DNA from 2 places in the Paenibacillus sp. B2(2019) genome. Region 2 is predicted to be linked to the other one. Evidence: riboswitches for the same ligand, from Rfam matches in the RefSeq annotation. Region 2 holds a riboswitch; the other holds the start of a gene.
What was found. Region 2 has a riboswitch for cyclic di-GMP ahead of PAENI_RS19885 (glycosyl hydrolase). Riboswitches for the same ligand answer to the same signal wherever they lie in the genome.

Region 1 (3,217 bases), on a different contig from region 2:
TCCTGTAATGCAGAAAATCGTTTCTTCTGGAGCAGCAACCTTTGCACCAATCGCCATCCCGATGGAATTACCCATGCAAGCAAAGTAAGCATCGAAAACAAAACTGCCCGGTTTCTTAACCTTGTACCATTTCGCAGCATGGAAACCGTGACTTCCATCATCAACAAAGACTGTGCTGTTATAAGGAATCAAATCACTCATCGTACTCAAGACCGATGCAAGTGAAAGGTTTGGTAAAATCGGAGGCTCTTCGGTATAATCGGAATTTGTCGGTGCTTCGCGTTTTGTGATGTTGTTCGTGTCAATATTATTGAGATAGTAAACTAGATTGTCGCGTAGATCTCCAGTCACTGGAATCGTTTTAGAGAACAATATTTTTCCGACAAAAGTCGGATCGCTATCAAACTGAATTAATGTTGCAGGATGATTTTCCCTTTTAAGATTACAAATTGTCATATCACTTAAACGTGAGCCGAGAACGATAAATAGATCACTTTGATTCAGCAAGTCATCCCCATGGGTACAACCGCCTACTCCAATTGGACCGTGATAGAGTGGATGATCCCAAGCTATAGCCCCTTTACCACCTGGAGATGTAACTACAGGAATATTAAATGTTTCCGCTAATTGAATTAGCTCACTATGTGCTCCTGAGCGGTTAACGCCTTTACCCGCGATAATTATTGGATTCTTAGAGTTATTTATAGCATCAAGTACACGGTCGATATTAGCATGGCTAACCAGTGATTCGCGTTCAGGGATTACAATATTACATTCCTCTAGCAATTCCGTTTGTACATCAAAGGGAATACAAAGGTGAACTGGACCACGATTACCGCTCAAAGCAATGGATATGGCATGATTAAAAATTGTGTTAAAGTGATCTCCACGTTCAATAAGCTTGCTATATAAGGTGGCAGGTCTAAACATATCAGCTAAATCAGCTAGAAAAGAGGTAGAGTCCTGACATTGGGGAATTCCAAGCTCTTTAATAGATTGATGGCCAGTAATAAATAGGACAGGTAGGTTGTTAGCCTTAGCATGTGCTGCTGCAGTTAATAGGTTTGTTCCACCAGGACCTGAAGTACCAAAAGCTACACCTAGTTTTCCAGTTTTAAGCGCATACCCGGCTGCTTCGAAGCCGGAACTGGACTCATGTCTCCCGGGAATAAATTCAATACCGTAATCTACCATTTTAAGAACAATAGGACAAATGGATTTCCCGATAATACCAAAGGAATGGGTAACACCTAGGTTCCGTAGTGCTTCCGACATGTAATCTGCGACTGTCTTCAAAAAATACACCTCACAAGTTGATTGTTATTTTAAAATCAAACATTAGAAAACCTGTGCTCTGAATTAGGGCACAGGTTGGTGGCATAAATCGCCATAGAGACTGAACAATTGTTCAGTCGTCTTGGTTTTCTGCAACCTGGCAGTCATGGCCTCTGATTAAAAATGAGGCTGTAGATCCATGGTTTTGCGTCATCCTCTTTCGAAGATTTTGCCAATATTAATTTTAAAATTTATAAGAAGAATTTTCCTTTACAATATATTCCTAGAGAACCTTTGTCAATATATTTTCGCAAATTAACTCGAATTTTGACGAAAGTCTTGTCCAACCTATGAAATAATAGATATAAAAAAACTCCCCCTAAGTCAAAACTTAGGAGGAGTTTTTGGACTTGTTTATATGATTTGCAAGTGACTTAAAACTTGAAAATATGGATAGTCTTCTGTAGATTAAACACAGCCTGTGTCATTTTCTCAGTTTCTTCAGCAACAGACTGCAGGGCATTAATTTGTTCATTCATAGCGGCGGATACTTCCTCGGTGCCGGCAGCGGTTTGCTGTGTGATTGCAGAGATATTCTCTATTGCACTTGAGATTTTCAAGGCACTTTCCAACATCAGATCACTTTCAGCAGAGAAGGAAGAGATTTGCTCGGTAATATACTGCACACTTTGCACAATTTGAGCAAAGATATGAGCAGATTGAGTGATCATCTCATTCTGTACCTGTACGACTTCTTCGTTGATAGCGATATTGTCAATCGCTTGTTTGATATCAGTTTCGATGCTCCGAACTAAGCCAAAGACTTCCTTCGTTGAAGCTGTTGATTCCTCGGCAAGTTTACGAACCTCCTGTGCGACTACAGCAAAACCTCGACCATGCTCTCCGGCGCGTGCTGCTTCGATGGAGGCATTCAGCGATAAGAGGTTGGTCTGCTCAGCGATCTCTGTGATGGTTTTTGTAATCATCGTAATTCCGCGAGCATTATGAGAAAGGGCTTCGATAGTATCAGCTACTTTTTGAGTAGCCTGGATGTTTTTGCGCATGCCTTCAGCTTGAGTATCAACGGACTGCCGCCCTTGTTCAACTAGTTCTAATGTATGTATTGAACGTCTGTTCATTTCTTTCGTTGAGTTCGTATAATTTGATACTTTATTCTCAATATCTTTAATGGATTCTGTCATTTCAGCGATATCCGTAGATATTTCATTTGCACCAAGAGCTAGCTCGTTAGACGAAGAGGCTACCTGTGCCATGACAATTTTCAAATTCTGATTCTTATCTTCGATTCCACGGCTTGCATCCATAACTTGACGAGTGATTTGTGATGCTTCTGTCAAAATCTTCTTGAGCTTGTCAATCATGGTATTAAAGGAACGACTTACGTCCCCCATTGACCCGTTCTCGTCGGCTCTACTAGTAAAATCCCCTTTTGAAATACTATGAGATACATTCGCGATGTCATCAAAAGAAGATGTAAGCGTTCTCTCGATAAAGCGGGCCACTGGGAAAGTTAGAGCAGCAAGAACTACGATCAGAACAATACCCAAAATAATGTTGCCTAAGATCATAAAAGTAACTAAAACAGGAATGGCAAATAGTGCGGCAACGAGGTAACATCCGGCAACAATTCTTTGTTTTAACGGAAGTTTATGCATCCAGTTCATTGGTATAATGTCCTCCTTATTAATATTATGTATTGGTGTTATTATATGGGATTTAAAGGTGATTGGTCTATAGTAAGAACTGACATAAATCTTCTTTTCGGAGTAGTTCTTTAGATTTCGTGTCAAAAATCCTCATAAATAGCGGAAATTTTTGCGATAGCAGACTTTACCATCTCTAAAAGTTCTTGCGGTGAAAGTACAATAAACGAGGGACTAAAAGAAAGGATTATCCGGCAGGCCGACTCGATCGTATTAAA
Region 2 (3,217 bases):
AGAAGTCCCCGGCAAACTCTGATGGAATGTCATGGCTACAATGCCACCCTCTTGATACCACTCCATTGCACTGTCTATAACAGCTTGTCGCTGTTCTGCGATCGTCCCTTCGGGTTGATTATTAATTGCCCCCAATTCATAACCATGTAGAACGGCATTTTGTCCCGATGTATTCTTCAGCTTATGAACCAGTTCATCTGGACTTTCTAGATAATCATGCTGGCCAGACAGGATTCCTTTGCCACGTAGATTCACCAAATTACTCAGCAGTTGCTTGGCTTCTTCAGAAGCTGATGGATTGCTTGGTATAGCCGGAGGAAGAGAGGAAGAAACACTCATAGCCTTCGGAAGACTCTTAACCTCTCCCCAAGGCAGCAAGGAAAAAATAATAAACACCGGTAATATAGTAAACAACAATCTGCTTTGCTTATAATATTTACGCAAATAAATCCTCCTTTCGGTAGCTGTACTGCCTCCACAGGTGCTAAATAAACATACCTGTTATCGGACAATCGTCTTCTGACCTAATGAGGACTATAGCTTAGTAGCTCTGCAATAACGCAGAGCCACTAAGGATCGACCTTTAATTTTCATCAATCAGGAGACATCCGGAAGATAAAGTGCACTTGCTGGAACTGTCTCTTTAGCTTGACTAGCACTTTCCCACATCAAGCGGACTCTCGCATCGCCTTCATTTTCGTAATACTCCACCTTGATATCGTATAGCTGACCAGCCTTCAGCGTTATATTCCCCTTACGCTCAGTACCACTTTGCTTAGTCCAACTATCAATCACGGATTGCCCATTCACCCAGACACGGATGCCATCATCTGAGGTAGTGTAAAATGTATATTGCTCATCATATAATGGCTTAATTTTACCGCTCCAACGTATGGAGAAACGATCAACCCCGAGGGCGGCATCCGGCGATCCTTGCCGCCAATTGAAATCGATAATTGCATCAGTTCTAGTAAGAGCTGCTGCTCCCGATAGCTGTATGTTGTTGTAATATTCTCCTGAAAGCCCCTTCGCAAGAGGAATGGCTGCCTCACCCTCTTCTTCGGGAGGTGCCGGCGCTGGTGCAGCGCTAGGTGTCGGTGCCAGACCAGTATTTAATTTATCTCTGGTCAGGGTATAGTTGCTATTCATAAATGTTTTAATTGTATCTGCACTGTTATTCTCGTAAAGCATTTTTCCCCAGCTCATCATATACGTCCATTTACTTTGTGATTGCTGAAGCTTCTCCAGATTAGGCATTTCACCATTCTCCCCGATCGCAATCGGTTTGCCTGCGGCTAGACTCAACAAGCTGTCATAGTATTTTTGCTGGTAATCATTTTCGTATATATCTGCTGCCAGAATATCTACTTTATCAGCACCTGGATAAGTTAGCGCATAAGGATCTGACCAAACATTGGGAGCATTTGGACTCCATACCCATAACAAATTATTTAATTTATGAACGTTAACAAAACGGTCATACATAATATTCCAAAGTTTAGAAAAGTTATTTTTCTTCCCCCACCAGAACCAGTTCCCGTTCATTTCATGATAGGGTCTCCAAAGCACCGGAACATTGGCATCGCGCAAGCTTTTTAAAGAGACTGCCACCTTATCAAGTTCAGCGATCAGATTGTTATATTGCTTGGTACCCGGTGTAACGTAACTATCGAACTCATTCTGACTAAGTGTTTTTTTCACATTATCCCAGTCATAAGAGGTGCCCGGCAGGTTAGCATGAAAAGTCATAGCTACGATCCCGCCCGCTTTATTCCAGTTGATGGCGCTGTTCACCACATTTTGACGCTGCCAGGCCATCGTTCCTTCTGACTGACCGCTGATCGCGCCCAGTTCATAACCGTGAAGAGCGGCATATTGTCCGCTGGTCCCCTTCAGCATATTGTTAATTTCATCTGGACTTTCTAAATAGTCATGTTGACCAGCAATAATACCTTTTCCTGAGATCGAGTAAAAATAGTTAAGCAGCTTTACGGCTTCAGGTGAGGCTCCTGGGGTAACTGGCGTTCCAGAATTTGAAGCAGCTATGACAACAGACGGCGAAATTCCAACAGTAAGCGGAAGTGCAGTCAGAAACAAGACGAGTGACAGAAATGCGCCAAATAATCGATACGTACGGTAAGCTTTCAAAATAATCTCCCTTTCGGTAGCCAGGCTGCCACTCTTTCGAAGGCCCTATAGCTTTGCGTCCCTACCTTTCGATAGGTTTGCCTTTTCAATTTAAGAGAAATAATCTCTCTTACCGTAAGTATCGACGACAATTAATGATATATTTAGTGTTTTTATGACTTTTTTTGATAATTGAGTCAATTTACCTGTTTCAAGAAATTTTGGATTGGTTATATAGATAGGTTAGACCTATGAAATGAATTGTTGTAGTTCTATATCATTCCAGTCTAAAGTAATACGAATGTTATCTTCTTCTACTAATTCAGAACCCGTCTGTACCTCTATAAACTCGACATCCGTCAAAGCAAGGATCGCGTGCTTCGTTCCTTCCGGTATACGTACCACGTCCCCAGCCTTCACATTATGTTTTTTCTCATTCAGCACAATACTTGCTTCGCCGCTGACGATTGTCCAAATTTCACTACGCTTGCGATGTAATTGATAGCTGATATTATTCCCCTCGGATATAAAAATCCGTTTGGTCAGCACTTCATTGCCTTCATCATATTTCACATAATCAATAACTTTGTAATGGCCCCAGCGGCGTTCCTCGTACATCGGTCTTTGTTCAAAGGTCTTCAGCACTTCTTTAATCCGTGGGCTCTCAGCTTTATGGGTAACTAGAATCCCATCCGGGCTAGCCGCAATGATCAGATCCTTCGCACCAATTACCGTGATCGGAATATCCAGCTCATTAATCAAGCAAGTCCCCTCAGAATCCGCCGTTACAAAACCTTTTCCTACATGCTTGCTGCTCATTTCCTCTGTCAGCGTATTCCACGTTCCAAGATCCTTCCAGAATCCATCATACGGCTGTACTACAATATGTTCTTCTTTCTCCACCACTTCATAATCAAAGCTGATGGAAGACAATAGCTTATACTGCTTCTGCAATTCTTCATATCCTAAAGGCAACCCTTTACGCTGCAAAATATCTAACAAGTACCCTAAGCGGAAGGCAAACACTCCACAATTCCACAATGCATTTTGCTCGATGAGCTGTTCTGCTTGTATACGTTCTGGTTTCTCT

Region 1: linked by a shared signal. The riboswitch ahead of PAENI_RS23000 (thiamine pyrophosphate-binding protein) and the one ahead of PAENI_RS19885 (glycosyl hydrolase) in region 2 are both predicted to bind cyclic di-GMP.

What each region holds. Positions count from the first base shown of each region.
Region 1 covers NZ_VTZR01000024.1:383,706-386,922, forward strand. Annotated here, with positions in the region: gene PAENI_RS23000 (thiamine pyrophosphate-binding protein) at 1-1,305, opposite strand, end outside; cyclic di-GMP riboswitch class I at 1,424-1,519, opposite strand; gene PAENI_RS23005 (methyl-accepting chemotaxis protein) at 1,710-2,960, opposite strand; gene PAENI_RS23010 (helix-turn-helix transcriptional regulator) at 3,083-3,217, opposite strand, start outside.
Region 2 covers NZ_VTZR01000021.1:159,748-162,964, reverse strand. Annotated here, with positions in the region: gene PAENI_RS19890 (glycosyl hydrolase) at 1-444, opposite strand, end outside; gene PAENI_RS19885 (glycosyl hydrolase) at 598-2,148, opposite strand; cyclic di-GMP riboswitch class I at 2,161-2,240, opposite strand; gene PAENI_RS19880 (sugar phosphate nucleotidyltransferase) at 2,377-3,217, opposite strand, start outside.